Regions from separate parts of the Mesorhizobium sp. C399B genome, predicted to be linked through region 2. Evidence: predicted binding sites of a transcription regulator. Region 2 holds the regulator's gene; each other region holds the start of a gene.
What was found. Region 2 encodes PhoB, which activates phosphate uptake and scavenging genes when phosphate is short. Its sites were predicted from a motif close to TGTCATNNANCTGTCAT; they were not measured.

Region 1: a site for PhoB is predicted at 8,303-8,319, ahead of NLY36_RS19855 (ceramide glucosyltransferase). Genes of this name have one in related genera too.
Region 3: a site for PhoB is predicted at 7,234-7,250, ahead of NLY36_RS28610 (RNA degradosome polyphosphate kinase). Genes of this name have one in related genera too.

The regions. Positions count from the first base shown of each region.
Region 1 covers NZ_CP100472.1:4,135,075-4,145,405, forward strand. Annotated here, with positions in the region: gene ppk2 (polyphosphate kinase 2) at 1-46, opposite strand, end outside; gene NLY36_RS19815 (ATP-binding protein) at 149-1,414, shown strand; gene phoU (phosphate signaling complex protein PhoU) at 1,530-2,252, shown strand; gene NLY36_RS19825 (magnesium and cobalt transport protein CorA) at 2,348-3,355, shown strand; gene NLY36_RS19830 (GcrA family cell cycle regulator) at 3,474-3,992, opposite strand; gene NLY36_RS19835 (aspartate aminotransferase family protein) at 4,351-5,550, shown strand; gene argF (ornithine carbamoyltransferase) at 5,569-6,480, shown strand; gene NLY36_RS19845 (Hsp33 family molecular chaperone) at 6,589-7,620, shown strand; gene apaG (Co2+/Mg2+ efflux facilitator ApaG/CorD) at 7,806-8,198, opposite strand; gene NLY36_RS19855 (ceramide glucosyltransferase) at 8,420-9,571, shown strand; gene NLY36_RS19860 (O-succinylhomoserine sulfhydrylase) at 9,583-10,331, opposite strand, start outside.
Region 2 covers NZ_CP100472.1:2,603,857-2,614,187, forward strand. Annotated here, with positions in the region: gene NLY36_RS12360 (hypothetical protein) at 1-128, shown strand, start outside; gene NLY36_RS12365 (YMGG-like glycine zipper-containing protein) at 212-454, shown strand; gene NLY36_RS12370 (CHASE domain-containing protein) at 494-2,140, opposite strand; gene NLY36_RS12375 (ATP-binding cassette domain-containing protein) at 2,297-3,094, opposite strand; gene NLY36_RS12380 (sugar ABC transporter permease) at 3,107-4,423, opposite strand; gene xylF (D-xylose ABC transporter substrate-binding protein) at 4,568-5,608, opposite strand; gene NLY36_RS12390 (ROK family protein) at 5,874-7,109, shown strand; gene phoB (phosphate regulon transcriptional regulator PhoB) at 7,140-7,829, opposite strand; gene phoU (phosphate signaling complex protein PhoU) at 7,846-8,550, opposite strand; gene pstB (phosphate ABC transporter ATP-binding protein PstB) at 8,592-9,416, opposite strand; gene pstA (phosphate ABC transporter permease PstA) at 9,434-10,331, opposite strand, start outside.
Region 3 covers NZ_CP100472.1:5,986,738-5,997,068, reverse strand. Annotated here, with positions in the region: gene fumC (class II fumarate hydratase) at 476-1,873, shown strand; gene NLY36_RS28625 (DoxX family protein) at 2,129-2,551, shown strand; gene NLY36_RS28620 (DoxX family protein) at 2,690-3,097, shown strand; gene ppx (exopolyphosphatase) at 3,354-4,886, opposite strand; gene NLY36_RS28610 (RNA degradosome polyphosphate kinase) at 4,886-7,078, opposite strand; gene NLY36_RS28605 (zinc-finger domain-containing protein) at 7,313-7,558, shown strand; gene NLY36_RS28600 (FAD-dependent monooxygenase) at 7,578-8,816, shown strand; gene NLY36_RS28595 (TIGR02117 family protein) at 9,040-9,705, opposite strand; gene NLY36_RS28590 (amino acid ABC transporter ATP-binding protein) at 9,811-10,331, opposite strand, start outside.

The sequences.
Region 1 (10,331 bases), 1.5 Mb from region 2:
GCCCCTCTGCCGGCTCTGCGGCGGGACTTTCCTTGGCTTTTTTCATCGAGACGAACCTTTCCAGCTTGCGGACTCATGCTATGGGGGGCCTCAAACCCGGTCCAGCGGAAGTTTCGGCGGGACCGGCGCAGAAGCACGGAAAGCACGAATGGCTGACACCGGCGCAGAGCGGACAACCACGGGGCAGGCCGTCGCCGGCCGGCTGTGGAACAGCCGATGGCTGCTTGCCGCCGGTGCGATCGCCATCATGGCCGTTTATGGTTTTGCCGGTATCTCCGCCTATGTCGTCCTGGCTGCGTTGACGGTGCTGCTGGCCGCCGCGCTTCTGCCAACCGGAGGCGCCAGCCGGTCTGCTGAGACCATTGCCACGATCGAGGCGAGCGGGCTGCAGCGGCTTTCCGGCGAATATCTTGCGGCTGCCGTTGCCGATCCGCTGATCATCTTCGACCGCACCGCCACCATCGTCCACGCCAATGCCGCCGCCTTTGCCGCCTTTGTCGGTATCGCGCCCGGCCTGTCGCTGTCGCTAAAATTCCGCGCGCCGGAAATGCAGGCCTTGCTCGACGGCGTGCTGTCGGGAACCGTCGCCTCCGATGCCGTCGACTACACCGAGAAGCTGCCGGTTGAACGGGCCTACCGGGTCAGCGCGTCCTCGGTCGGCCACGCCACCGATCTCTATGTGCTGGTATTCAAGGACCAGAGTGACACGCGCCGCATCGACCGCATGCGCGCTGACTTCATAGCCAATGCCAGCCACGAGTTGCGCACCCCGCTTGCTTCAATCTCGGGCTTCATCGAGACGTTGCGCGGCCCGGCCCGCAACGATCCGGCGGCGCGCGAGCAGTTCCTGCAGATCATGCAGAACCAGACCGGCCGCATGGCGCGCCTCATCGACGATCTCCTGTCGCTGTCGAGGCTTGAAATGAAGCCTTACCTGAGGCCGGGAACCGAGGTCGATCTGCGCCAGACCATCGACAGCGTCATCGATTCACTAGGCCCGCTCGCCAGCGAGAACGGCGTCGTCATCGAACGCGACTACGCCGAGGGGCCGCTCGACGTGCCCGGAGACCGCGACGAGCTGTTCCAGGTGTTCGAGAATCTCTTGGAAAACGCCTGCAAATACGGCCAGCCTGGCGGACGCGTCACGGTGTCGATCGCGCGGGGCGAGGCCGGCCCGGAACCGGGCATCGATGTAACCATCAGGGACTACGGCCCGGGCATCCCGGAAGAGCACATACCGCGCATTACCGAGCGCTTCTATCGCGTCGACGTGGAGAGCAGCCGCACGCAGAAAGGCACCGGTCTTGGCCTGTCCATCGTCAAGCATATTCTGACGCGCCACAACGCCCGGCTTTCGATCAAGTCGGAGGTTGGCAAGGGCGCGGCGTTCACGGTCCATTTGCCGGCAGGCTGAGGCGGTACTATCTGCTAACTGCCTGTTTCTTCTTTCTGTCATCCGGCTAGCGTATCAGCACAGGGGTCGAGGAAACGACTCAAAAGGCCAAAGATTTAAGGAAGGCATTTCGCCCATGCAGTCCGTACACATTGTCAGCGCCTATGACGAAGAGCTGAAATACCTGGCGAAGCGCATCGCTGCGATGGGCGGCCATGCCGAGCGCATGGTCGAGCAGGCGATCCAGGCGCTGGTCAATGCCGATCCCGGCCTCGCCCAGAAGGTCATTCGTGACGACATCGTGCTTGACGATGGCCAGCGCGAAATCGACGACAAAGCCATCGTCATCATCGCCAAGCGCCAGCCCATGGCGACGGATCTGCGCGAGATCGTCGGCACCATCCGCATTTCGGCCGACCTCGAACGGGTCGGTGACCTCGCCAAGAACGTCGCCAAGCGTGTGGTCAGCGTCATTGACGGCCGCCAGCCGACCAGCCTGTTTCGCGGCCTCGAGGCGCTTGCCGAACTCGCTTTGACCCAGCTCAAGGAAGTGCTCGACGTCTATGCCTCGCGCTCGGTCGAGAAAATAGGCTTCGTTCGCGACCGCGACGACCAGATCGACGCCATGTACACCTCGCTGTTTCGCGAGCTTTTGACCTACATGATGGAAGATCCGCGCAACATCACGCCGTGCACGCATCTGCTGTTTTGCGCCAAGAACATCGAGCGCATCGGCGACCACGCCACCAACATTGCCGAGACGATCTACTACATCGTCACCGGCGAGCAGTTGCCGGCCGAGCGTCCAAAGGGCGACAAGACCGACAAGATTGCCCTTCCGGCGCTGCCGGTGAAGTGATCGCGCGCCCCTCGAACGCTTAATCATATTGCGCTAAACTACCCGGATGTTAGCGTCTCGGTTCCTGGCCAAGGCCAGGCGCTCAGGAGGCTGCGATGGAATATGTCCGAGAGTTCAAGCCGGCGCCGGCATCGTCCGGCATCATCGCGTCGAGCGTCTACACCGCCGGCAAGCGCATCGCCGACATTCCGATCGAGGAAGCCGGTGAATGGGCCAAGAAGTCGGGCCATGTCGTCTGGATCGGGCTGCTCGAACCCGACCGCGAGCTTCTGCTGCGCGTCAAGGCGCAATTCCATTTGCATGAGCTGGCGATTGAAGACGCCGAACATCCGCACCAGCGGCCGAAGATCGAGCAATATGGCGATGCGCTGTTCATCGTTGCCCGCACTGCACAGCTGATCGACGGACGCGTCACCTTCGGCGAGACGCATCTGTTCGTCGGCTCAGGCTATATCGTCAGCGTCAGGCATGGTCCCTCGACCTCATACGCCGCCGTGCGCCAGCACTGGGAAAGCTGTCCGCACTCACTGGCCAAGGGCGAGGATTTCGTCCTCTACGCCATTCTCGACTTCATCGTCGACAACTACATGCCGGTGCTCGAGCAGATCGAGGACGAGGTCGAGGCGATCGAGGACAGGGTGCTGCTGAAGCCGATGACCGGTCCCGACATCGAGCGGCTCTATATGCTGCGCCGCGATCTGTTGCGCCTGCGCAATGCGGCGCTGCCGCTGGTCGAGGTCTGCCGCCGGCTGACCAGCGCCGACCTGCCGCAGATCCATACCGCCATGCATCCGCTGTTTCGCGATGTCACCGATCATATCCGCACCGTGCAGGAAAAGATCGACAGCCTGCGCGAGGTTCTGGCCTTCGCTTTCGAAGCCAGCCTGCTGGTCGGCCAGAGCCAGGAAACCGCGAACACCAAGAAGCTGGCCTCATGGGCCGCGATCCTGGCGGTGCCGACGGCGCTCGCCGGCATTTACGGCATGAATTTCGACGACATGCCGGAGCTGAAGATGCAATACGGCTATCCCGTCGTATTGGTCTCGATCGCGCTGATCTGCTCGTTTTTGTATTGGCGATTTCGGAAGAGTGGGTGGCTGTGATGGTAGGCAGTAGGCAGTAGGCAGTAGGCAGTAGGCAGTAGGCAGTAGGCAGAATAAGGTGGCGCCTCACGAGCGCTACCCCATTCCCTACTGCCCAGTCCCCAATCCCTATTCCTAACTACCGGCTTCTGCGCCGCTCTGAAGCCGGCTGGAACGCCACCCTTGCGTGGTACTTGCAGTAAGGTCCGGTTTCGGCCGCCTCGTTGCCGCAGAAGTTGAAGTCTTCCGACAGCGGGTCGCCATTCGGCCATTTGCAGGTGCGCTCGGTGAGATCGGTGAGCTGCAGATGCCGCGAGATCGGCACGACGACGTTTTCGACCGGGCGGATGTAGTGGCGCGCCACTGGCTCGGCGTCGAACTGCGCCTGCAGCGCGTTCGCCCCGATCGACGTCGTGACATGGCGCTGCGTGGTTGCGGCGCGCGGCACCGATTTCTGGATCGAAGATCCCTGCGTTGTCTTCTTCTGACGCGCCGGCGTTGCAGTCGAGCGTCCGCGGCCCGACAGCTTCAGCCGGTGCACCTTGCCGATGACCGCGTTGCGGCTGACCCCGCCGAGTTGGGCGGCGATCTGGCTTGCGCTCAAGCCCTCCGACCACAGTTTCCTGAGAAGTTCGACCCGCTCGTCAGTCCAGTTCATGAGACCGCGCTCCTGCTATGTGTGCGGCAGCCGGAATCCGTTCCCGACCCGGCAATCTTTGCCGGGGCAGACACCACATATATTAGGTGATTAGGTCCGCCGCACGAAATCTAGTTATTTCCCGACTACAATTACCTCATGTGTTGACTCGGTGACAAGAGTCCCAGGTGCAACACGAATCGGTTTTTTAGGTTTTCCCCAACTTGCCCGGTCGCTTATGAGCCGGCGTCTCGTCGGGAGCTGGCCACGCGCCTCTGCACGACGTTTTCGTTGACTTCATGGCCGAAAAACACGATAAGCCGCAAAGGCCGCCGCTTTGGCGGCTTTTTTGATTTTTCCGGTACCGGAGACGCATATAATGAGCGGTTCGGCGCTTTACGAGACCTTTGCCCGCGCCCCTTTGGCCTTCGATCATGGCGAAGGCACCTGGCTGGTTACCGACAAGGGCGAGCGATATCTCGATTTCGCTGGCGGCATCGCGGTCAATTCGCTGGGCCACAGCCATCCGCATCTGGTCTCGGCGCTGACCGAACAGGCGGCCAAGCTCTGGCACGTCTCCAATCTCTACGAGATCCCGGGGCAGGCCCGGCTCGGCGAGCGGCTGGCTGACGCCACCTTCGCCGACAAGGTGTTCTTCACCAATTCCGGCGCCGAGGCGCTCGAATGCGCGATCAAGACGGCGCGGCGCTACCAGTTCGTCAAGGGCCATCCCGAGCGCTTCCGGGTCATTACCTTCGAAGGCGCCTTCCACGGCCGCACGCTGGCGACCATCGCCGCCGGCGGCCAGTACAAATATCTCGAAGGTTTTGGGCCCAAGGTCGAAGGCTTCGACCAGGTCGGCTTCGACGACATCGACGCCGCCGAAAAGGCGATCACACCAGAGACCGCCGCGATCCTGATCGAACCGGTGCAAGGCGAGGGCGGCATCCGCCCGGTGCCGACGCAATCCTTGAAACGGCTGCGGCAGCTCTGCGACCAGCACGGCCTGCTGCTGATCTTCGATGAGGTCCAGTGCGGTATCGGTCGCACCGGAAAGCTGTTCGCGCATGAATGGACCGGCGTGACGCCCGACATCATGGCGATTGCCAAGGGCATTGGCGGCGGCTTTCCGATGGGCGCGTGCCTCGCCACCGACGACGCTGTCGTCGGCATGACGGCAGGCGTGCATGGCACCACTTTCGGCGGCAATCCGCTGGCCATGGCGGTCGGCAACGCTGTGCTCGACGTCGTGCTGGAAGACGGCTTCCTCGAAGACGTCCAGCGCAAGGCATTGCTGATGAAGCAGGGCCTGGCGGCGGTCGCCGACGAATTTCCTGATGTCATCGAAGGCATCAGGGGCAGCGGCCTGATGCTTGGCCTGAAATGCGCCATGCCCAACACCAAGGTCAACATGGCGCTGCGCGACCAGCATCTGCTGGCGGTGCCGGCAGGCGACAACGTCATTCGTCTGCTGCCGCCGCTGACCGTCACCGACGCCGAGATCGGCGAAGCGCTCGATCGCATCCGCGCCGGCGCCAAGGGCCTGACCGACGCCATCGCCGCGGCCGCCGCGAAGTAATCCCGAGAACCATTCCCGATGAGCCTTCGCCATTTCACCGATCTTTCCGCCGTTTCCGAAGGCGATCTGCGCCTGATGCTGGACGATGCGGTGGTGCGCAAGGCGCGCCTCAAGGCCGGCGAACGGACCAAACCGCTCGAAGGCAAGGTGCTGGCCATGATCTTCGACAAGCCGTCGACGCGCACGCGCGTGTCCTTCGACGTTGGCATGCGACAGCTCGGCGGCGAGACAATCATGCTGACCGGCACCGAAATGCAGCTCGGCCGCTCCGAGACCATTGCCGACACCGCCAAGGTGCTGTCGCGCTATGTCGACGCCATCATGATCCGCACCACGTCGCATGAGCGGCTGCTCGAGCTGACCGAGAATGCCACGATTCCGGTCATCAACGGGCTGACCGACGACACCCATCCCTGTCAGCTGATGGCCGACATCATGACCTTCGAGGAGCATCGCGGTCCGGTTGCCGGCAAGACCATCGCCTGGACCGGCGACGGCAACAACGTGCTGCATTCGCTGCTCGAGGCTTCGGCGCGGTTCCGCTTCAACCTGAACGTCGCAGTGCCGGAAGGCAGCGAGCCGGCGCAAAAGCATATCGACTGGTCGAAGAGCAATGGCGGCAAGCTGCACTTCACCCGCTCGCCCGAGGAAGCCGTCGACCAGGCCGACTGCATCGTCACCGACTGCTGGGTGTCGATGGGCCAGGAACACCGCGCCCGCGGCCATAATGTCTTCTCGCCCTATCAGGTCAATGCGGCGCTGATGGCCAGGGCCAAGCCCGACGCCCTGTTCATGCACTGCCTGCCGGCGCACCGCGGCGAGGAAGTGACCGACGAGGTCATCGACGGTCCGCATTCGGTGGTCTTCGACGAAGCCGAGAACCGGCTCCACGCCCAGAAGGCGGTTTTGGCCTGGTGTCTGGGCGCTTGATCTCCAGGCGCTTGATCTCCAAGCGCTTGATCCGGGGCGGCGCGATGCCTATTTGCGCCGCATCACGCAAATCAAGCGCGTTTGGACGCATGCACCCCTCCGGGCCGCATGGCCGCGCCCTGGAGCTTTGTCATGTTGGAAACGCATCAAGTGACTGAACATCACCCCAAACTCGGCGAGTTCGGCTATGCCGGCGACGATCATGTCGTACCCTTCGAGGTCGGCCCGCTCGACGTGCGCGGCCGCACCGTGCAACTCGGGCCGATGCTCGACGCCATCCTCAACCGTCACGACTATCCCGAGCCGGTCGCCCGCCTGCTGGCGGAAGCCTGTGTGCTGACGGTGCTGCTCGGCACCTCGCTCAAATTCGAAGGCAAGTTCATCCTGCAGACCCGCACCGACGGCCCGGTCGACATGCTGGTCGCGGATTTCTCCACGCCTTCGGCATTGCGCGCCTATGCGCGTTTCGACGCCGACCGGCTGGAGGCCCTGGTGGCCGCAGGCCAGACCTCGCAGCAGACGCTGCTGGGCAGCGGCGTTTTGGCGCTGACCATCGACCAAGGCGCGCACACGCAGCGCTATCAGGGCATCGTCCAGCTCGACGGCGAGACGCTGGAAGACGCCGCGCGCACCTATTTCCGCCAGTCGGAGCAGATCCCGACCGACCTCCGGCTGTCGGTGGCCAAGCTTCTGACGCCCGGCCCCGGCGGTGCGCGCGAGCAGTGGCGCGCCGGCGGTATCCTGGCGCAGTTCCTGCCGCAGTCACCCGAGCGCATGCGCGTGCCGGACATTTCGGGCGGCGACGGCGATCCGCGTGACGTGACGCAGGAGCCGGCCGACAATTCGTGGCGCGAGCTGGTGGCGCTGCTCGGCACCATCGAGCCGACCGAGCTGATCGACCCGACCATCGGCGCCGAGCGGCTGCTCTACAGGCTGTTCCACGAACATGGCGTGCGCGTCTTCGGCGGCGTGCCGGTCGCCGACCAATGTTCCTGCTCAAGGGACAAGATACGCGGCATCCTCGAGGGGTTTTCCGCGCAGGAGATCAAGGACAGCACCGAAGATGGCGGCATCCACGTCGCCTGCGAGTTCTGCTCGAAGCAGTACGACTTCGACCCGGCGGAGTTTGCAGCTCAGTAGCATCTCTTCCTTCTCCCCGTTCACGGGGAGAAGGTGCCCGAAGGGCGGATGAGGGGCAGCGCGAACTTTGGTGAATGGCCGCGCATAGCCTACGTCATGTGCGTGGAAGAAACCTCATGAGTCCGGCGGCGCCCCTCATTGCACTGCCGGGCATTTCTCCCCGTATAGAGATGGGGAGAAAACCCCTAATTCACCGTCCGTCGGGTCCCCGGCAGATCCAGCGAAAACGCGGGAATAGCGACGTCGAACGTCTCGCCCTTTTTGTTGCGCATGGTGTAGTGGCCGACCATGAAGCCGGAGGGCGTCGAGAGCGGGCAGCCTGACGTGTATTGATAGCTGTCGCCGGGATTGAGCTCAGGCTGGTCGCCGACCACGCCGGCGCCGCGCACTTCCTCGACCCGGCCGCTGCCGTCGGTGATGTGCCAGTAACGCGCCATAAGCTGCACGAAATCGTCCGACTGGTTGTCGATCGTCACCTGGTAGCCCCAGACATAACGGTTCTCCGCCGGGTCCGAGCGGTCCTCCAGGTAGAACGGTCTGACCTGCACTTCGATGTTGCGCGTGACGGCGCGGTACATGGGCTGCTCCGGTTGCGCAGCAGGGAACATTTGTCGCGCCATGCGGTTTGATACGCGCAGAGCGGCATGTCCTGCCAGCCTCAAAGCGCAGTGCCGACAAACAATGTCATTTAAGTGACACATGACAATGTTGGTGTGCGCAAACCTTGCCGGCGACTCAAGGCCCATCTGTCGACTGACAAAGCAGCCGCGAGCGGCCTTTCCGGAGTGACCAGATCTCGATGGAACTAGCTCTCACAGCCGCCTTCGCTTCCTCCGCTTTGCTTCTTTCCAATCTCGCCAGCATCCTGCTTGCTTCGTCGAAACTGCAAGCGCGTCGCCTTATCCCTCCGCCGTCCGGCGAGCAGCCACCGGTCTCGATCGTCGTGCCGTCGCGCGGCGTGGAGCCGTTCACACAAGAGACGCTGCAGCGAGCCTTCTCGCTCGACTGGCCGCGCTACGAACTGATCTTCTGCGTCGCTCACGCCGACGATCCCGTCGTCAAACTGATAAACAGGGCGATCGTCCTGTTTCCCAACGTGCCGGCCCGGCTGCTGATCGGCGACGACCGCGTCAGCAGCAACCCGAAGCTCAACAACTGCGTCAAGGGCTGGGAAGCGGCGCGCTATCATTGGGTTATTCTGGCGGATTCCAACGTGCTGATGCCAAGGGATTACGTCCAGCACCTGATGGCGGCCTGGCGGACCAATACCGGGCTTATCTGCTCGACGCCGATCGGCTCTCGGCCGGATGGCTTTTGGGCCGAGGTCGAATGCGCGTTCCTCAACACGCTGCAGGCGCGCTGGCAATATGCCGGCGAGGCGCTCGGTCTCGGCTTTGCCCAAGGCAAGAGCATGCTGTGGAACAAGCCGATGCTCGATACCAGTGGCGGTATCCGCGCGCTGGCCGCCGAGATCGCCGAGGATGCTGCTGCAACCAAGCTGGTCAACGGACTGGGCCTGCACGTCAATCTCGTTGCCTCGCCTTTCGAGCAACCACTGGGGCAGCGCCGACTTGCCGACATCTGGTCGCGCCAGGCGCGCTGGGCGCGGTTGCGCCGCGTCACCTTCCCGCTGTTTTTCGCACCCGAGATCCTGACCGGCGTCGCCGTGCCGTTGGCGTTGGCGCTGGTGGCGGCCGCAAGTGCCGGCATCAGCCTGCCGGCCACGGTGATGGCCGTGCTGACGGCGGCCTACATTCCCGAATGCGCGCTGGCCGCGGCCAAGGGCTGGCATCTGTCGCTGCGCATGGTCCCGGCGATGATGGTCCGCGACATGATGCTTCCCGCCATCTGGGCGCGCGGCTGGCTGAGCGGCGCCGTCGACTGGCGCGGCAACACCATGACCATCGGCACCAAGACGGCCGAACTGGAAGAGGTTTCGTCGGGAGCGTGACGCCTCGCGGCCTATCCGGCTGCCTTCAGCGCCTGCGCAACGTCCTCCAGCAGATCGTCCGTATCCTCAAGACCGACCGACAGCCTGAGCGTTCCCGGCCCGATGCCAAGCTCGGCGCGAGCTTCGTCGCTGAGGTTCTTGTGCGTGGTGGTCGCCGGATGGGTGATCAGGCTCTTGGCGTCGCCGAGATTGTTGGAGATCAGCACGATGTCGAGCGCGTTCTGCAAGGCGAAGGCCGCCTGCTTGCCGCCCTTGACGTCGAGGCAGATCAGCGTCGATCCGCCCGTCATCTGCTTCTTGACGATGTCGGCCTGCGGGTGGTCGGCGCGGCCGGGATAGATGACGCGGGCGATTTCCGGCCGTCCTGCCAGGAAATCCGCGATCTTGGCCGCGCTTTCCGTCTGCTGGCGCACCCGAACCGGCAGCGTCTCCAGGCCCTTGAGCAGCGTCCAGGCGTTGAACGGCGACAGGCTCGGGCCGGTGTGGCGGAAATAGTCGTGCAAATTCTCGTCGATCCATTTCTTGTCCGACAGGATGATGCCGCCGAGACAGCGTCCCTGGCCGTCAATGTGCTTGGTCGCGGAGTAGACGACGATATGGGCGCCGAGCTGCAAGGGCTTCTGCTGCAAGGGCGTGGCAAAGACATTGTCGACGATCAGCCTGGCGCCGTTCGAGGTGGCGAGCGCCGCCACCGCTGCGATGTCGACCACTTCCAGCGTCGGATTGGTCGGGCTTTCCAGGAAGAACAGTTTCGTGTTCG
Region 2 (10,331 bases):
ATGATTACGACCAGATCGTCTGGAACGTGCGCCCGGACGGCACCCTCGACGCGTCTTTGCAGATTTCCAGTGTCGTGGTCGCGTCGAACGCCACGCGCCGCGAAAAAGACTCTCTTAGCCAACAATAAGATCGAGCGGGCAAAGGCTGCTGTTTCGTGCTAAATAGCGGCTGGAGCTTACTAAAGTGAGGACAAAAGTGAGGAGAGATTCTATGCGGAAATTGATTATTGCCATGGTTACGGTGGTCGCCGTCAGCGGCTGCAGCACGACCGAGCAGGATGTCGGTGTCGGCGCCGGTGTCGGTGCTTTGGCCGGCGGACTGATCGGCGGCGGCAAGGGTGCGCTGATCGGCGCAGCCGTTGGCGCCGGTTCCGGCCTGCTGGTGCGCAACCTGCGCAACGGCTATTGCCAGTATCGCGACAATCGCGGCCGGCTCTACACCGCTCGCTGCTGATCCGCTTCAAAAGCGTCAGACAATCGCGACGGAGACCGGTCAGCCGGTCTCCGTTTGTTTGACTGCATCAGGCTGCGGGATCCTGATTTCCACCGTAAGCCCATCGATGCGAAAATCTCGGGCAATCGTGCCGCGCAATTCGCGCGTGACATTGAGGTCGATCAGCTTGGTGCCGAAGCCGGTCTTCGCCGGCGCTTCGAGTTCCTTCTGCCCGGCCTCGCGCCAGTTCAGAACCAGCATCCGCTCGGACCCGCGCCCCTCGAACGACCAGTCGACCTTGAGCGCACCCAGGGAATTGCCGGCCTCGCCATATTTCAGCGCATTCGTCGCCAGTTCGTGAAAGGTCAGGCCAAGCGCCTGCGTCGTCCTCTCGTCGAGCAGCACCTGAGGCCCTGACAATATCCCTTCCGGAAGCTCCTTGCCGAACACCTGGCCGAGCTCGATGCGCAGCAGGTCGCCAAGATCGGCCTTCTGCCAGCGCGAACGCGTCAGCATATCCTGGGAAGCCGCCATTGCCTGCAGGCGGGCTGAGAAGGAAGTTGAGAACTCCTTCACGTCGGTTGCTTGCGCTGCCGTCTGGCGCGCAATCGCCAGCACCCGCGTGATCGAATTCTTGATCCGATGCTTCATCTCCTGCAGCATCAAATCCTTTTCGAGCAGGCTTTTTTCCGTCGTTTCATGCAGCAGCGACTTGGCGTCGTAGGCGCGCTCCTGGTAGCGCGCCACCAACGCGATGGCCCCCGCCAGAAGCAGGCCGAACAGCCCGAGCATGACCGGAATGGCGCGCGAGGACGGTTGCGAAAATGCACTTGTCGGCCGAAACAGCACCGTCCACGGCCGACCGGCGACGATGATCTTGCGCGTCACCAACAGCCTGTCGCCAAAGCTCGCAACCGGCGGCGTTTCCGACTGGAACAGAAGATTGTCGGCGTCGGCCGTGCCGTCATAGACCGCGGTGTTGACCGGCAGCAAAGGCGTGCGGCTGAGCGCGGTCTGGAACAGGTCGCGGGCGCGGAAGGCCGCGTAGAGAAGGCCTGATGTCGATGATCTGGACGCATTGATACCATCCGGCGCGGTTTCGACATTGAGCCTGACGAAGACCAGGAAACCGGTAAAGGTCTGCGCCGCGCCAGTGTCCTGGCCGAGCTGGACCAGACCGCTTGCGTGCTGTGCGTCATCGGCCATCGCTTTTTCGATCGCCTCGCGCCGCACCGGCTCGGTGAACATGTCGTAGCCGATGGTGGATTCGTTGGCAGGGTCGAGCGGCTCGAACAGCACGACGGGCGTGCGCCATGGCTGTGTCGTGTCCGGATAGACCGTGTGGGCGGCGCCGCGGTCGCGCAACATGTCGCGCTCGACCGCCGCTTCGTCACCGGTCTTGGCCAGCCTGAGATAGCCGATGCCGCGCAGGCCGGCGAAATTGTTATCGACATCGAGGGCGCTGAAGAAGGCCTTGAATTCGCTACCTGAAATCTCGCCATTGCGGGCGTCGAACAGCGCCTGCGTCGAGCGCAGCAGTGACAGATGCAGATCGATACGGCTTTCGATGCGGTTGAGCGCGTCGTCGGCCGTCGCCTCGAACTTGATGCGCGCCGCTTCCTGGGTCGCGAAATAGGCGAAGCCCGCCATCGTCAGGCTGATCAGTGCAACGGCAATGAAGGCAAGGATCGGGAAAAACTTCTTCAACGCAGGCCCATGGACGGTTCGGGACCTTTATGGGCAAGTCGCCGCGGCAAGACAATGGCGCGGCCAAGCCATAATGACAGCTGGCATATCATGCATATTTAGCCGGCTTATCGATCTCGAGCATCAGTGAACATGACAGCTGACGATAGCGTGGTCTCAGGCCGCGATCTTCAGCGCACCCGGACCGGGAATGGCGCCGGGCGGGCACTTTCCCAGGATGATCATGCCGAGCACTTCGTCCTGCGTCACATCGGTGGTGAGCGCGGTGCCGACGACCTGGCCGTTCTTCATTACGCAGACCCGGTCGGCAAGCTCGAACACGTCGTGAATGTCGTGGCTGATCAGGAAAATGCCGATGCCGTCGGCCTTGAGCTGCTTTACCAGTTCGCCGACCTGCGCCGTCTCCTGCGGCCCAAGCGCGGCCGTCGGTTCGTCCATGATCAGGATGCGGGCGTTGAACAGGATGGCGCGTGCGATCGCCACCGACTGGCGCTGGCCGCCCGATAGCTTGATCACGGGCTCCTTGAAGCGCTGGAAGCGCGGATTGAGCCGGCCCATCACCTTGCGCGCCTCGGCCTCCATGGCGACATCGTCGAGTGTCCCCCACGCGGTCATCAGTTCGCGGCCGAGGAAGAGGTTGGCGGCAGCGTCGACATTGTCGGCCAGCGCAAGCGTCTGGTAGATCGTTTCGATGCCGTATTTCTTGGCGTCGCGCGGATTGGAGATCGAGGCCTCCTGGCCGTTGACCAAGATCTGGCCGGCATCGCGCTTGTAGGCGCCCGACAGGATCTTGATCAGCGTCGACTTACCGGCGCCGTTGTGGCCAAGCAGCGCCACCACTTCGCCCGGGAAAAGATCGATGGACGCATCGTCGACGGCGCGAATGCCACCGAACGCGATCGAGATGTTGCGCATGTCGATCAGTGGCGTACCGGTGGGAGCAGTTTTTTCCATAATCGTTCCTCCCTAGACGCGCTTGCGGTAGACGGTGTCGAGCCAGACGGCGATGACCAGGACAGCGCCAACGACAATGCTCTGCAGCGGCGAGTCGATGCCGAGCAGCACCATGCCGGATTGCAGCGACTGCATCAGTAGCGCGCCGAGCATGGCGCCCATCACCGTTCCGGCGCCGCCCGCGAGCGACGTGCCGCCGATGACAGCGGCCGCGATCACCAAAAGCTCGTCCAGTGTGCCCAGCGCATTGGTTGACGCATTGAGACGGGCCGACGAGATCGCCGCGCTGATTGCAGCCAGCACACCCATGATCATGAACACCTTCATGGTCACCCAGCGCGTGTTGATGCCGGCGAGTTCCGCTGCCTCCGGATTGCCCCCGATGGCGAAGACATAGCGGCCGAAACGCGTGCGCTTGGTGATGAACGTCATGATGATGCCGACAATCACCGCCATCAGCACCGGTATGGCGATGCCATGCGCGATGAACAGCCCGCCTTCGGGAACGGTGATGCCGTTCTGCTGTGCGTACTGGCGCACGATGCCGATCGGCCATGGATAGGAATTGGCGATCCACACGGCGCCGAGGATGGCCGCGCAAGTGACCACGCCAAGCAGGGTCTCGGCCCAGACGGGGCGCAGTGGAAAGCTGAAGCGCTTGCGCTGTGAGCGACCGTTGAGCAGCGCGAAGGCGACCGCCGCGCAGGCGACGATGCCGACGATCCAGCTGGCAGCGGCGCCAATCGAGCCGCGTGGTCCGCCGCCCATCAGCTGGAAGGTGGCGTCGAGTGGCGCGACCGTGCGCCCGCTGGTGATGAGCCATGCCATGCCACGCCAGACCAGCAGGCCACCAAGCGTCACGATGAAGGCCGGAACCTGCATATAGGCGATGATGAAGCCCTGGAACGCGCCGATCAGCAGACCAAGCACCACGCCGGCGGCAAGCGCGACGACCCAGAGCCAGGGGTTTCCAAGCTGGAAGCCGATGACGCGAATCAGGAATTCGGCCTGTGCCACGCCCATGATCATGCCGATCACGCCTTCGACGGAGCCCACCGAAAGGTCGATGTTGCGCATGACGATGACCAGTACCATGCCGGTCGCCATGATCGCGACCGAGGACGTCTGCACCGACAGGTTCCAAAGATTGCGCGGCGTCAGGAAAAGCCCGCCCGACAGGATATGTATGCCGACCCAGATGACCAGCAGCGCGCCGACCATGCCGAGCATGCGCGTGTCGAGCTCGGTCGCTTTCAGGAACCGGGCGACCGCGCCGAGTTCAGACGCTCGTGCCGTATCGGCCTGCGGATTTGAGGTCGTGTCGGTCATGATGTCCTCCAGCGGCTTGCCGTCTGGCGCGGATGCCGGACCACAGCCTAGAAGTTTGCCGCCGATGGCGGAAACACACAATTCTCGTAGAGAAAACGCCGCGGCTTGACAGCCGCGGCGCCTCATTTCTTCAAGTCGTCGAGATCAGTTGCAAGCCGCGACGCTGCCGGCGGCGACGCCTGTGCAGACTTCGTCCTTCTTGATCCAGCCGGCGTCGATGACGACGTTGAGGTTGTCCTTGGTGATCGCGACGGGGGTCAGGAACAGCGACTTGACGGTGTTGCCGCCAGGCGTGGTGAAGTCCTTGGCGCCGGCAATGTCGCCCGTCTTCTTGCCATCGGCAAGCTGCGAGGCGATCTCGGCGGCGTTCTTGCCGAGTTCGCGCGCGTCTTTCCACACCGACACCGTCTGCGTGCCGAGCGCGATGCGGTTCAGGGCGGCATGGTCGCCGTCCTGGCCCGAGACCGGAACCGTTCCGGCAAGGCCCTGCGCCGTCAGCGCGGCGACAACGCCGCCGGCGGTGCCGTCATTGGCCGCAACCACGGCATCGACCTTGTTGTCATTGGCGGTCAGGAACTGTTCCATGTTCTTCTGGGCGTTGGCCGGCAGCCAGCCATCGGTATAGGCCTCGCCGACATTCTTGATCTTGCCCGAGTCGATGGCTTCCTTGAGCACTTCCATCGAGCCCGAGAACAGGAAATCGGCATTCGGATCCGAGCCCGAGCCCTTGATGAAGACATAGTTGCCTTCGGGCTTCGCCTTGAACACTTCGCGGGCCTGCATGCGGCCGACTTCCTTGTTGTCGAAGGTCAGGTAGAAGACGTCCTTGTTCTCGATCAGGCGATCATAGCCGACGACCGGAATGCCTTCGTCCAGCGCCTTCTGCACCGCCGGGCCGATGGCCGAGGCGTCCTGCGCCAGGATGATCAGCGAGTTGGCGCCCTGCGAGATCAGGCTTTCGACGTCGGTCAGCTGCTTGCCGGGATTGGACTGCGCGTCGGCCGAAATGTACTTGTCGCCGGCGGCTTCGATCGCCGTTTTCATCGCCGCCTCGTCGGTCTTCCAGCGCTCTTCCTGGAAGTTCGACCACGACACGCCGATGACCTTGTCCTTCGCCTGCGCGACCGACATCAGCGCCAGCGACATGGCGACACCCGCCAGCATGGCGGCTGCAAATCTGTTCATCATAATCCTCCCTGCGCCGCGTGCGGCGCGACAAAACTGGCCCGAGGGCCGGCACACAGAGGCGCTATTTTTTCGAGCCTCGAAAAAATACTGGTTCAATGATAACGCGCTGTCAACATCGATTCTGATGGATTCTGATGGCCGTGCCGAATTTTTTCGAGGTCCGCAATAAACAATGACAGGGCTGCCGGCGTCTGCCAATATTTGGCTGGTGCCGTCGAACGCCTTCACTATCATGAGGCGCGAGGAGGCCGGGAGGAAACAAATGTCGGTTGGAATCCGCCACGACGATCTGCGCCGTCGCAACCGTGCGATGGTGATTTCAGCCGTGCGCCGGGCCGGCCAGCCGTCGCGGACCGAGATTGCGGCGACCACCGGCCTCAGCCACTCGACCATATCGGCAATCTCGTCTGATCTGATTCAAGAAGGCATCCTGATTGAAGGCAAACCTGGCGAGACCGGCGCACTGAAACGCGGCCGGCCGCAGGTGGGCCTTGGTCTCAACCCGGAAGCGGCGGCGGTGATGACCGTCGTGCTGTCGCTCAATTTCCTGTCCGTCACCGTCATCGACTATGCCGGCCACGTCGTCGCCGAGGAACAGCGCCGGCTGGACACGCTGACCAAGCCGCGCGACGAGCTGATTGGCGAATGCGTAGCAATCGTCCGGCGGCGGCTTGAGGATCCCGACCTCGATGTCCAGAGCATCGCCCGCATTGCCATGGGCATCCAGGGCATCACCGATTCGCAGGCGCGCGCCATGCTGTGGTCGCCGATCACGCCACTGACCGACATTGCCTTCGCCGACATGTTGGAAGCGGAATTCGGCATTCCTGCCACCATGGAGAACGATTGCAACATGATGGCGGTGGCGCTGCAATGGCGCCAGCCCGAGCGCTACCGCGACAATTTTATCGCCATCCTCTTATCGCACGGCATCGGCATGGGCCTGGTGCTGAAAGGCGAACTGTTCACCGGCACCCATTCCTCGGGCGGCGAGTTCGGCCACATGATCCACCGTCCGGGCGGCGCGCTCTGCCGCTGCGGGCGGCGCGGCTGCGTGGAAGCCTATGCCGGAAACTACGCCATCTGGCGCAGCGCCAAAATGATGGGCGAGGATGCCGAGCCGGTCGATATCAGCGACGCTGATATGCGCGCACTCGCCGCGCGCGCCCGCGAAACCGACGGCCCGGAGCGCGAAGCCTATCGCAAGGCCGGCGAGGCGCTCGGCTTCGGCCTCGGCAGCCTGTTTGCGCTGATCGATCCGGCACCCGTCGCCATGGTCGGCGTCAGCGCCGCCGCCTTCGACCTGATCGAGCCGGCATTGCGCGAAGCGATCGCCCAGACCGCCGGCGGCCAGCACTCGAAATCGATCTCCTTCGACACCGAGCCCAACGAGCTGCCGCTGATCCGCGAAGGCTGTGCCATGCGCGCGCTCGGCTTCGTCGATCAGGAGATTTTCGCGCCGGGCATTCAGGCCAAATCCGGCAAGCATGTCGCCTGAATGGCCGGCAACGGCGCGACGCGCAGCATCCTAGTCTTCCCTGATCGCGTAGCCGGCGCCGCGAATGGTACGGATGACATCCGGCATGCGGCCGTTGTTGACCGCTTTGCGTAAGCGCCCGACATGGACGTCGACGGTTCGCTCGTCGATATAGATCGTCTCGCCCCAGACATTGTCGAGCAGTTGGCTGCGCGAGAACACGCGGCCGGGATGGCGCATCATGAATTCGAGCAGCCGGAACTCGGTCGGTCCGAGCCTGATCTCGCTCTTCTTGCGGTAGACACGGTGCGACTCGCGGTCGAGCACGATGTCGCCGACCTTGAGCACGCTGGACAGCACTTCCGGCTTGGCCCGGCGCAGCAGCGCCTTCACGCGCGCCATGAACTCCGGCGTCGAGAATGGCTTGACCAGATAGTCGTCGGCGCCGGTGGACAGGCCGCGCACGCGATCGCTTTCCTCACCGCGCGCGGTCAGCATGATGATCGGCAGCCGCTCGGTTTCGGGCCGCACTCTAAGCCGCCGGCAGAGCTCGATGCCGGAGACAGCCGGCACCATCCAGTCGAGCACCAGGAGATCGGGCACGTTTTCCTGCAGGCGGATCTCGGCCTCGTCCCCGCGTGTCACCACCTCGACCTGATAGCCTTCGGATTCGAGGTTGTAGCGGAGGAGCACGCCTAGCGGCTCCTCGTCCTCCACGACCATGATGCGTGGCGCGATCATAGGCAGTTCACCCTCATCAGGCCGGCGTGGCCATCGCCGTCTCGTCCTGCTTCGGACGATTGGCGGGCAATTGCTGGCCGGTCAGCACATAATACGCATTTTCGGCGATGTTGGTGACATGATCGCCGATGCGCTCAAGATTCTTGGCGCAGAACAAGAGATGCGTGCAGGCGGTGATGTTGCGAGGGTCTTCCATCATGTAGGTCAAAAGCTCACGAAACACGGACGTGTATTTGACGTCGATGCGCTCGTCGTCATTCCTGAGTTTTGCAAGAGCTGCCGCATCGGTGGCGGCATATTCCTCGACGACGCCTTGCACCTGGATCAGCACCAGTTGCGCCATGGCATCGATGGAGTGCGAGAGGTCGCGCGGCGTGACGCTCAAGCCCACGGTGCCGACGCGTTTGGCGATGTTCTTGGCGAGATCGCCGATGCGCTCGAGGTCGCCCGCCATGCGGATCGAGCCGACCACGGCGCGCAGATCGTTGGCCATCGGCTGGCGCTTGGCGATCAGCGTGATGGCGCGGTCGTCCAGTTCGCGCTGGCGCGCATCCATGATGGCGTCGTCGGAAACGACACGCTGTGCCAGCGCATTGTCCGAATTGAGCAGCGCCCTGGTCGAGCCGCTGACCATCGAGCCTGCCAGATCGCCCATGTCGCGGATCAGCTTGCTGATCTGCCCGAGCTCTTCATCGAAGGAGGCGACGGTATGTTCACCCATGATCTTGGTCCTCGTGCCTGAAAATTCACCCGCCGGACGGCTCAGCCGAAGCGGCCGGTAATGTAGTCCTGGGTGCGCTTGTCGTCGGGGTTGGTGAACATCTTGTCGGTGGCGCCCTCCTCGACGAGATAGCCGAGATGGAACATCGCCGTGCGCTGCGAGACGCGCGCCGCCTGCTGCATCGAATGGGTGACGATGACGATCGTGTAGTTCTGGCGCAGTTCGTCGATCAGCTCCTCGACACGGGCGGTGGCGATCGGATCGAGCGCCGAGCAGGGCTCGTCCATCAGGATCACCTCCGGCGACACGGCGATGGCGCGCGCGATGCACAGGCGCTGCTGCTGGCCGCCGGACAGGCCGGTGCCGGGCTCCTGCAGGCGGTCCTTGACCTCGTTCCAGATCGCAGCCTTCTTCAGGCTCTGCTCGACGATCTGGTCCATGTCGGACTTGCGCTTGGCCAGCCCATGGATGCGCGGGCCGTAGGCGACGTTCTCGTAGATCGACTTCGGGAACGGGTTGGGTTTCTGGAACACCATGCCGACGCGGGCGCGCAGTTCGACGACATCGATGTTCTTGTCGTAGATGTCGTCTTCATCGAGCGTGATCTTGCCGGTCACCCGCGCCGAATCGATGGTGTCGTTCATGCGGTTGAGGCAGCGCAGGAAGGTCGACTTGCCGCAGCCGGACGGGCCGATCAGCGCCGTCACCTGGTTCTGGCGGACGTCGAGATTGACGTCGAACAACGCCTGCTTCTCGCCATAGAACACGCCGACCTTGTCGCCGCGCATCTTGATGACTTCGTTCGACTTGGCGTTCATTTTGTCGCCCACTGCATTCTCAAGGGACTGTTCGGTCATGATGTTCATACCAAATTGCCTTTTTTCTACCAGCGCCGCTCGAACCGGCGCCGGAGCACGATCGCGGTGATGTTCATGGCCATGAGGAAGACGAGCAGGATGATGATGGCGCCGGACATGCGCTCGACAAAAGCGCGCTCAGCCTCGTTTGCCCACATATAGATCTGAACCGGCAGCGCGGTCGCCGGATCGAAAGGCGTCGTCGGATAATCGGCGACGAAAGCGACCATGCCGATCAAGAGCAGCGGTGCTGTCTCGCCGAGCGCACGCGCCAGGCCGATGATGGTGCCGGTAAGGATGCCTGGGGCGGCAAGCGGCAGGATGTGATGGAACACCATCTGCATCTTGGAGGCGCCGAGACCTAGGGCCGCCGAGCGGATAGACGGCGGCACCGCGGCGAGGGCGGCGCGCGTGGCGATGATTATGGTCGGCAATGTCATCAAGGTCAGCACCAGGCCGCCGACGAAGGAAGCCGAGCGCGGCATGCCGAGGAAGTTGATGAACACGGCAAGGCCAAGCAGACCGAAGACGATCGACGGCACCGCCGCGAGATTGTTGATGTTGACTTCGATCAGGTCCGTAAAGCGGTTCTTCTTGGCGAACTCCTCCAGATAGATGGAGGCGGCGACGCCGATCGGCAGCGCCAGCAACAGCACGATCACCATCATGTAGAACGAGCCGATGATCGCCACGCCCATGCCCGACGTTTCGGGCCGGCTGGAGGCGCCATAGGTGAACAGGCCGGTGTTGAAATGCTCGGCCATCACGCCGTCGGCTTTAAGCTTGTTCATCCAGTCGATCTGCTGGTTGGACACCTTGCGGCGCGCTTCATCGACGCCGAGGTCGATCTGGCCCTTGAAGGCCGAGTCGAGGTTCGCGGCAGCCAGGATGTCGACGTCACGCGTCCTGCCGATCACCGACGGA
Region 3 (10,331 bases), 3.2 Mb from region 2:
TCCGAGGCCATGTGGAGGCGCTCCCAGGGTGGACTTGAAATTCTCGGCTTCGCGATCCGAAGCTCGATCCGGATGCGATGCCGGATTTTGGACGGAAACTGAACAGAAGGACAAGTGCATAAGCTACCTCATCGCTGCTGTTGCCAGTGAGACGCCGGCACGGATGGTAGTTTGTGTGGCAGCGTCGCTCGTAGGTAGACGTGAATTGCGCATTGCTGATCCTGGGGGAAGTTTGCGTAGAGCAATCCGCCAGCTCGACATGATCTCATCGAGCTAAATCCGCAAGTTTCCGTCCACTTTATGGGATCAAGCCGCACTGAGGAGCAATTTCCTTCACACGAAAGTGGAGGGTGCAGGATTCCGAAGGGCGGCGCTACTGCTTCAACCGATTTACTGCCTGCCGGCCGCAATCTCTGCTTGAAGGCCATTGTGCAACGCGATACGCCGTTGCCGAATTCGATCGTCGGAGAGACAAGTGACCGCTGCCAGGACCAGAACCGAAACCGACACGTTCGGCCCCATCGAGGTTGCCGCCGACCGTTACTGGGGCGCGCAGGCGCAGCGTTCCCTCGGCAATTTCAGGATAGGCTGGGAAAAGCAGCCGGCCTCGATCGTGCGTGCGCTCGGCATCGTCAAGCGAGCGGCGGCGGAAGCCAATATGGAGTTGAAGCGGCTCGATCCGGCAGTCGGCAAGGCGATCATCGAGGCGGCGCAAGAGGTGATCGACGGCAAGCTGAACGATCATTTCCCGCTGGTCGTCTGGCAGACCGGCTCGGGCACGCAGTCCAACATGAACGCCAACGAGGTGATCTCCAACCGGGCCATCGAACTTCTGGGCGGCGTCATGGGCTCGAAGAAGCCGGTGCACCCTAACGACCACGTCAATATGAGCCAGTCGTCGAACGACACCTACCCGACAGCCATGCACATCGCGTGCGCCGAGCGCATCGTGCACGATCTGCTGCCGGCGCTGAAGCATCTGCACGCTGCGCTCGAGGTCAAGACGAAGGCCTTCGCCCACATCATCAAGATCGGCCGCACCCATACGCAGGACGCGACACCCCTCACGCTGGGCCAGGAATTTTCCGGCTACGCCGCGCAGGTGGCCTCTTCGATCAAGCGCATCGAGATGACGCTGCCCGGCCTGCAGGAACTGGCGCAGGGCGGCACCGCCGTCGGCACCGGCCTCAACGCGCCGGTGGGCTTTGCCGAAACGGTGGCGGCGCGCATCGCCGAAATCACCGGCATCGCCTTCGTCACCGCGCCGAACAAGTTCGAGGCGCTCGCCGCGCATGATTCCATGGTGTTCTCGCATGGCGCCATCAACGCGGCGGCCGCCGCCCTCTTCAAGATCGCCAACGACATCCGCTTCCTCGGCTCCGGCCCGCGCTCGGGCCTCGGCGAACTGTCGCTGCCGGAAAACGAGCCGGGTTCCTCGATCATGCCGGGCAAGGTCAACCCGACCCAATGCGAGGCTCTGACGCAGGTCTGCGTGCAGGTGTTCGGCAACAACGCCTCGCTGACCTTCGCCGGCAGCCAGGGCCATTTCGAGCTCAACGTCTACAACCCGCTGATGGCCTACAACTTCCTGCAGTCGGTGCAGTTGTTGGCCGACGCCTCGATCTCCTTCACCGACAATTGCGTCGTCGGCATCGAGGCTCGCGAAGACAACATCAAAGCCGCGCTCGACCGCTCGCTGATGCTGGTGACCGCGCTGGCGCCGACGATCGGGTACGACAATGCCGCCAAGATCGCCAAGACCGCGCACAAGAAGGGCACCACCTTGCGCGAGGAAGCACTGGCCACTGGGCTGGTCAGCGAGGCAGACTACGACCGGCTGGTGCGGCCGGAGGACATGACGCATCCGGGTTAAGCGATTCCAGGGAAAGTGCCTTGCGTTTCCTCGGGAAGCGCGCAGCCCTCGTCTTGGGGATTGCGTCAACTAGAAATCCGAATTTTGTGGCGGGACAATTTGCTCCCGCCGCTGCTGGCCGCGACAAGAATTTTGCGTCGGTCGAACGATCCCGAAATGTACGTCCTGTGAACAATGTGTCGCCGGACTGGCGGCTTTGGTGAACAGTCGGCTTGGTCTATCTGACGGGACATCAACCCTTTTCGGAGAGCCACCATGTCCATCAACACTTCCGCTGCCGGCGCCGGCATCGCGTCCAACAGCTCCACCACCATCCTGCTCGGCCGCATCCTGCTCGCCGCCATCTTCCTGCTTTCCGGCTTCGGCAAGCTCACCGCCATTTCCGGCACCGCCGGCTATTTCGGCGCCATGGGCCTGCCGGTGCCGACCGTAACGGCCATTGTCGTCGGCCTGATCGAATTGCTCGGCGGCCTTGCCGTGCTCGTTGGCTTTCAGACCCGCATCGCCGCCTGGGTGCTCGCGGTCTTCACCATCGCCTCGGCCTTTGTCGCCCATACCGGCTGGGCCGACCAGAACCAGATGATCCATTTCCTGAAGAACGTCGCCATCACCGGCGGCTTCCTGCTGCTGGCTTCCTCAGGCCCTGGCACCTACTCGATCGACGCCAAGCGCGGCTGAGCTTTCCCTTCCCAAGCCTGAAAAAAGCGGCGTGGAATTTTCCACGCCGCTTTTTCGTTGTCTGCCCAAGCGCACGCTCGACCCATCCCTGCTAGGATCGGTCTCGAAACAGCCGGCGGACAGACATCGGAGATGACCATGCCCCGCGATGCATTGCTTCTGATTTCCCGGCTGCTGCTCGCCGTCCTGCTCGTTCCCTCCGGCTACCACGCGCTCGCCGACATTGCCGGGACGACCGGCTATTTCGCCGGCCTCGGCATGCCATTGCCGACGCTTGCCGCCTGGGGCACCGGGCTGTTCGAGTTGATTGCCGGTCTCTTGATACTGGTCGGCTTTCAGACGCCGGTCGTTGCGATACTTCTTGCCGCTTTCTGCATCGTTGCAGGCTCCATCGGCCACTACGGCCAGGGCGGCGATGACCCGATGCTCACCTTCCTGCACCAGCAGATGCTGATGAAGGATATTGCCATCGCCGGTGGATTCCTGGCGCTAGCCATGGCCGGCGCCGGGGCCTGGTCGATCGACGGGCGCCGCGCCGCGGTCTGATATCGTCAAATATCGTCCCGGTTGAACCATCCGTGCCAGGTCGACCCCCACTCCGTCTCGGCTTCGTCGAGCCACCTCTCCCCCGATCGACGGGGTAGAGGAAGTGCGCGAGCCTATTGCCGCCAACGCTTTCCAACGAGGCTCCCTTCCTTTCCCTCCGGAGGGGGAAGGTGGCGGTGCGAAGCAGCGACGGATTGAGGAAGCCGGTCCTCGAACGCGAGGCCGACGACGACATGGTTTTGCTGTCAGGCCGCGCCTACTTCACCGACACGCTCTGCCCACCCTCGACCGCCAGCACCAGCCGGCGGTTGGTGATCCGCGCCAGTTGCGCCAGCCGTCCGGCCGGGCGTTCGCCGTAAAGATCGGAAAGTGAGGCCGGCAGCACCAGCGCCAACGTGCCATTGCCGCGGTTTTCCCATTTCAGCCGCGGCATGACGCCGGGCATGGCCGCAGTCAGCAGATAGACGACGCGCAGCACCGCCGCCAGGATGCGGGCGCGCTCGAGATAGCGCGGCGTCGCCAGGCCGCGGATTTCCGGCGCCGCATCGTTGAACACGCCTTCGTGGCGGAACAGGCCGACCAGCGCCAGGAAGGCACGGCCGGGGTGATCGACGCCAATGAAGGAGGCGTGGGCAATGATGTTGAGCGACTGCTTGCCGCGATATTCCGGGTGCGCGCGCCAGCCTATATCGGCCAGCAGACAGGCAGCGTGGCGATAGCGCGCCTCATCCTCCGTCTCGTCGATGCCGAAGGCGGCAAAGGTCTTGTCCGTCCATTCGACAAGCTCATGCGCATGGGTGACCGAGCGCGACCGCAGCCGCGCCAGTTCCTCCGAAGCGGAGACCAGCGGATCGGCCTTCTGCTCGGCAGGGTCGAGCAGCGAATAGAGAAACCCTTCGCGCACGCCCAATGCCGAGACGATGATCTTCGACGGCTGCATCGCCGCCATGATCTCCTGCAGCACGACCGCGCCATAGGGCAGCAGCGAACGGCGGTTCTTCGACACACCTTCGATGCCCTTGACCTTCTCGATCTCGCCTTTCGCCACCTGCTTCAGGAAATTGGCGGCGCTTTCGACACCGATCTCATAGTGGTGCATGACGCCAAGCGGGTAGTTGGTCATTTCCATGTGCAGCCGGGCAAGGTTTCGCCAGGTGCCGCCAACGGCGTAAAAGGGCCGTCCCAGCCCGCCCTTCAACAATTTGGCGCGCGCCAGTTCGTCGCGGGTGATCTTTGCCGCCTGGGCGAGCGAATTCCTGGCCATGTCCTGCAGCCGCAGGCCACCCAGCGGCAGCGTGATGCCGTCGCCGATCGCCTCGCCATTGATGTCGATAAGCTCCAGGCTGCCGCCGCCAAGATCACCGGCAATGCCATTGGCGGGGTGGAAGCCCGAAATGACGCCAAGCGCCGAATAATGCGCCTCCTGCCGGCCAGTGAGCACGCGGATCTCGGTCTTGAGCACATCCTGGGCGCGGTGGATGAAATCGGGGCCGTTGATCGCTTCGCGGGCCGCGGCTGTTGCCAGCACAAACATGTGCTCCGCACCCGCCTGGTCGGAGAGCGCGCGGAAACGGCGGAACTCCTCCATCGAGCGCGTCACCGCCTCGGGATCGAGCTTGCCGGTCGAAACGATGCCGCGGCCGAGGCCGGCCAGCATCTTTTCGTTGAACAGCAAGGTCGGCGAGCGCGCCAACCCTTCATAGACGACAAGGCGGATCGAGTTCGAGCCGATGTCGATGATGGACAGCGGCCGGCGATCCTGCAGCCGGCCTTGGGACGTTGAAATCATCAGCCGGTGTTCTTCTTGCGACGCTTGAACTGCGCGATGCGCTTGGGCGCATGCGACTTCAGCGCGTCACCCCGTCCCGACAGGCTCGGATTGGTCATGAAATATTCCTGCGCGTTGAACGGTTCCTCACCCTCCTCCAGCACGACGCGCCGGGAGGTTCCGTCAGCCAATACGTCGAAACTTTGCTGGTTGTCCATGATGTTGCCCAGCATGATCTGGCCAAGGATCTGTTCATGCACCGTTGGATTGGTGATCGGCACCATGGTCTCGACGCGGCGGTCGAGATTACGTGGCATCAAGTCGGCCGAGGCGATGTAGACGATCGCCTCGTCCGACGGCAGGCCATGGCCGTTGCCGAAGCAGTAGATGCGGCTGTGTTCGAGGAAGCGGCCGACGATCGACTTGACCCTGATGTTTTCCGACAGGCCGGGCACCTGCGGCCGCAGGCAGCAGATGCCGCGCACGACGAGATCGATCTCGACGCCGGCACGGCTGGCGTCATAGAGCGCGTCGATGATGTTGGGATCGACGAGCGCGTTCATCTTCATCCAGATGCGCGCCGGACGGCCAGCCAGCGCGTAGGCGACCTCGTCGGCAATGTGCTTGAGGATACGGCTGCGCAGCGTAAACGGCGAGATGGCGATCCGCATCTCATCGGTCGGCTCGGCATAGCCGGTGATGAAGTTGAACAGCTGGGCGACATCGCGCGCGATCGTCGGATCGGTGGTGAAGAAGGACAGGTCGGTGTAAATGCGCGCTGTCACCGGATGGTAGTTGCCGGTGCCGAGATGCACATAGTTACGCAGCTTGCCGTCCTCGCGCCGCACCACCAGCGACATTTTCGCATGGGTTTTGAGTTCGAGGAAGCCGAACACGACCTGGACGCCGGCGCGTTCGAGGTCGCGCGCCCAGCGGATGTTGGCTTCCTCGTCGAAGCGCGCCTTGAGCTCGACCAGGGCGGTTACCGACTTGCCGGCCTCGGCCGCGTCGACCAAGGCGCGCACGATCGGGCTGTCGTTGGAGGTGCGGTAGAGCGTCTGCTTGATCGCCACCACCTCCGGGTCGGCCATCGCCTGGCGCAGGAATTGGACCACCACGTCAAAGGATTCATAGGGGTGGTGGACGACGATGTCCTTCTCGCGAATGGCCGCGAAACAGTCGCCGCCATGCTCGCGGATGCGCTCGGGAAAGCGTGGATTGTAGGGGGTGAACTTCAGGTCGTCGCGCGGCACGGCGACGATCTCGGAAATCTGGCTGAGCGCCAGCGGGCCGGTCAGAACGCTGATGCGGCTCGAAGAGACGCCAAGCTCGCCGGCGACGAACTCGCGCAATTCGCCGGGCATCGACTTGTCGAATTCGATGCGGATGACCGAACCGCGGCGGCGGCGCTTCAGCGCCGTCTCGAACAGGCGCACGAGATCTTCCGACTCTTCCTCGACCTCGATATCGCTGTCCCGGATGATGCGGAAGGTGCCTGAACCCTTGACCTCATAGCCGGGGAACAGCTTGCCGATATAGAGGCCGACAGCCTCCTCCAGTGGAATGAAGCGAACGTGCTGCTTGCGGTCGGGCAGACGGATGAAGCGCTTCAGCGCCACCGGCAGGCGCAGAAGCGCGCTCATCTCCTCGCCATTCTTGCGATGGCGCAATTGCAGCGCCATCGAGAAGCCGAGATTGGGAATGAACGGAAACGGATGCGCCGGGTCGATCGACAGTGGAGTCAGGACCGGGAAGACCTGGTCCTGGAAATGGTCTTCCAGCCAGACTTTCTCATCCTTGGTTAGTGCATCGCGGGTGATGCTCTCTATGCCTTCCTTGTTGAGCAGCAGCATCAGCGCTGAAAGGCTGTTCTGCTGGTCCTCCTGCAGCCGCTCGACCTCGCGCAGCAATTGTTCCAGCTGCTGCTCCGGCGTGCGGCCGTCGGGGCTCTTGAGCGCAATGCCTTCGCGCACCTGGCCCGCAAGGCCGGCGACGCGGACCATGAAGAATTCGTCGAGATTGGCGGCTGAAATCGACAGGAAACGGACGCGTTCGAGCAGCGGATGGTGCTGGTTCTGGGATTCCTCGAGCACACGCCGGTTGAACTGCAGCCAGGAGAACTCACGGTTGACGAACCGATCGGGGTTGCCGCCCTCGGGGCTCGCCACCTCGACATTGATGAATTCGCTCTGCACCGGCTTCAGTTCGTTCATGGTTCCTGCTCTTCCCCCGCCAACCGTCCCTTGGAGCGCCGCTGGACGTGCCATGCCTCTAACACGCTTTTGTGGCGCATGACCCTTCGGCGAAAACCGTTCCGATTTCAGGGACATGCACTTAACCGGCTCACCGTATCCTCTGACAGGCTTTTGCGACAGTTTCATTTCATCGATCTTGCAAACAGGCCTGTTATGTTCCAGATGCTTTTCGACGAGATCAAGGAGACGACGATGGCAGGCGGTTCCATTCCCCATTTCCAGAACGATGCGGGCCATCCGGCAATCGACATCGGCGTCAAGGAATTCATGTGCACCGGCGCCAACCCGCCCTTCGACCACCCGCATGTGTTCCTCGACATGGGCGACGACAATGAAAAGGTCTGTCCCTACTGCTCGACGCTCTACCGCTATTCGGCGAAGCTGAGGGCGACGGAAACGCTGCCGGCCGGTTGCCTTTATATCGACCAGGCCGCCTGATCCTTCCGCGACAAGCCCGATGGAAGACATCAGGTCCCGGCAGGTCATAATCGCCGGGGCCGGCATCGCCGGGCTGACCGCTGCCCTTGCCTTCGCCGGACGGGGTTATCCGGTAAAGCTGATCGAACAGGCACAGCACCTAGACGCGGCCGGCGCCGGCATCCAGCTTTCGCCCAACGCAACACGCATTCTTGGAAAACTCGGCGTGCTCGACCGGCTGCTGCCGGCAGCGTTGCGGCCGGAAGCGGTCGTGCTCAAGGACGCCGGGACGCTGCGCGAACTGGCGCGGGTACCGCTTGGGCAAGCCGCCGAAGCGCGCTGGCAGGCGCCTTATCTCGTCGCTCACCGCGCCGATCTGCAGGCAGGGCTGCTGGCGCAAATGGCCGAACGGCCAGAGATTGAGCTCATCACCGGCGCCCGCGTGACCGGCATCGTCAAAGACGCGCAATATGTCGCCGTGACCGCCGAAGTGGACGGCCGCGAGATCGAGGCACGCGGCAAACTGCTGGTCGGCGCCGACGGCGTCTGGTCGGCAGTCAGGGCGCAACTCGCAGGCGAGGACTTCGTCAAAAGCCGTTTTTCGGGCGAACTCGCCTGGCGAGTCACGATCGCGGCCGAGAGCGCCGCCGGCGAAGCCTTTGTCGCGATCGGCGCCGCCGACTGCGTCACCACGTTCCTGCATCCAGGCTTCCACATGGTCGCCTATCCCGTCAGCAAAGGCCGGGCCTTCAATCTCGCCGCCTTCACCAAGGGCGAGCGCATGGCGGAAGGTTGGTCAGGCCATGCCGATCCCGCGATCCTCACGGCTGCCCTGCGCGGCACCGCGCCGGGCCTGACGAAGCTTGTGGCACTGGCCGGCCCATGGACGGCCTTTCCGATCCACACCGTCGAACAGAAGCGGTGGACGAGCCCGCAGGGCATCGCGCTGATCGGCGACGCCGCGCACGCGATGACGCCGTTTGCGGCGCAAGGTGCCGCGATGGCGATCGAAGATGCCACCACGCTTGCCGAGGCTATCGCCGATTTCCCTGGCGATCTGCCCAGAAGTTTTCGAATCTGGGAAAATCTTCGGCGGCCGCGTGTCGCCAAGGCCGCGCGTCGTGGGGCCGTAAACCGCCTCGCCTGGCATGCTGCCGGCCCGGTGGCGATCGCCCGCAATCTGTTCCTGGCCATGCGCTCGCCCGACAAGCTCGCCGCCGACCTCGACTGGCTCTATGGATGGCGAGCGGACACTCGGCAGTCTAGATCGTCGACGTAGCGATCCTTCCCACCCCCCTCTGTCCTGCCGGACATCTCCCCCGCAAGGGGGGAGATTGGATGTCGCCGTCGCCTTCGCCAAAATCGCCGGCGTTGCAGCAGGAGCGCCGCGGGCAAAACGGCTGATCTCCCCCCTTGCGGGGGAGATGGCCGGCAGGCCAGAGGGGGGTGCCGTCCCGCTGACTTCAAAAGATCCAACACTGTCGCGGTGCGATGAAGGACTGCTAGTTATAAAACCGCATCGACAAGCCCAGCGAGGCCGGCAGCGGGTTCCACCAGCCGGTGCGCAGGCCGGCGGTGCGCAGGCCGGCGGCTGTCCAGGTGTTGCAGCCGACCAGCGCGTTGAAATGGCCGTTCGCCTCGAAGAAGCGGTCGAAGCTGGAATAGGCGGCGTTCTCGATGACCACAGGACCGTGCGGCCCTTGCTGGAAACTCGCGTCGATATAGTCGAGCAGCGCTGCAAAACGTTCCTCATCGATGTCGAAACCGGTGGCAGCAGGGTGCGGCTCGGCGATGGCCCCGGCGATATCGACATGCATGACCGAGGCGTCCAGTGTCAGCGCCTTGAGGACGGGCACTGTCTTCAGCTGCGACCAGCTCGGCGTCTCCAGATAGAAGGCCCGGCCGCCCCAGCCAAAGACGATGTAGCGCACTTCCGGGGCGTCGACAGGGATGCCGGCAGCGACCAGGAAATGGAAGCGCCGGCGCACCTCGTCATCGACGGGAATGGCGATGTCGGTGTGGATCGGATTCTCCAGCACCAGAATATGGCGCGTGCCCTCACCCGCCGCTGACGCCGGCCACAGCGGACGCGGCACCAGCGTGCCGAGCGTGGCAGCGAGCGCGACCACGATAATCAGCATGGCCAGGAAACGCAGGGCTTTTCTCATGCGGCGGCGGCTTTGCGTTTCAATGGAGAAGATCAATCCCGACCCCAGATAGCAAAAGAGCCCGGCCGCATTGCGGCCGGGCTCTTTTGCTTCGCATGAAAATGCTCAGTGCAGGATCTGCGACAGAAACAGCTTGGTGCGCTCGTGGCGCGGATGGTCGAAGAACTCGGCCGGCGTGTTCTGTTCGACGATCTGGCCCTGATCCATGAAGATCACCCGGTTGGCCACTTTGCGGGCAAAGCCCATTTCGTGGGTGACGCACAGCATGGTCATGCCTTCCTCGGCCAGGCCCACCATCGTCTCCAGCACTTCCTTGATCATTTCTGGATCGAGCGCCGAGGTCGGCTCATCGAACAGCATGATGCGCGGGTTCATGCACAGCGAACGCGCTATCGCCACGCGCTGCTGCTGGCCGCCCGACAGCTGGCCCGGATATTTGTTGGCCTGTTCGGGGATCTTGACGCGCTTGAGGAAGTGCATGGCGATTTCCTCGGCCTGCTTCTTCGGCGTCTTGCGCACCCAGATCGGCGCCAGCGTGCAGTTCTCCAGGATGGTCAGATGCGGGAACAGGTTGAAGTGCTGGAACACCATGCCGACCTCGCGGCGCACCTCGTCGATCTTCTTGA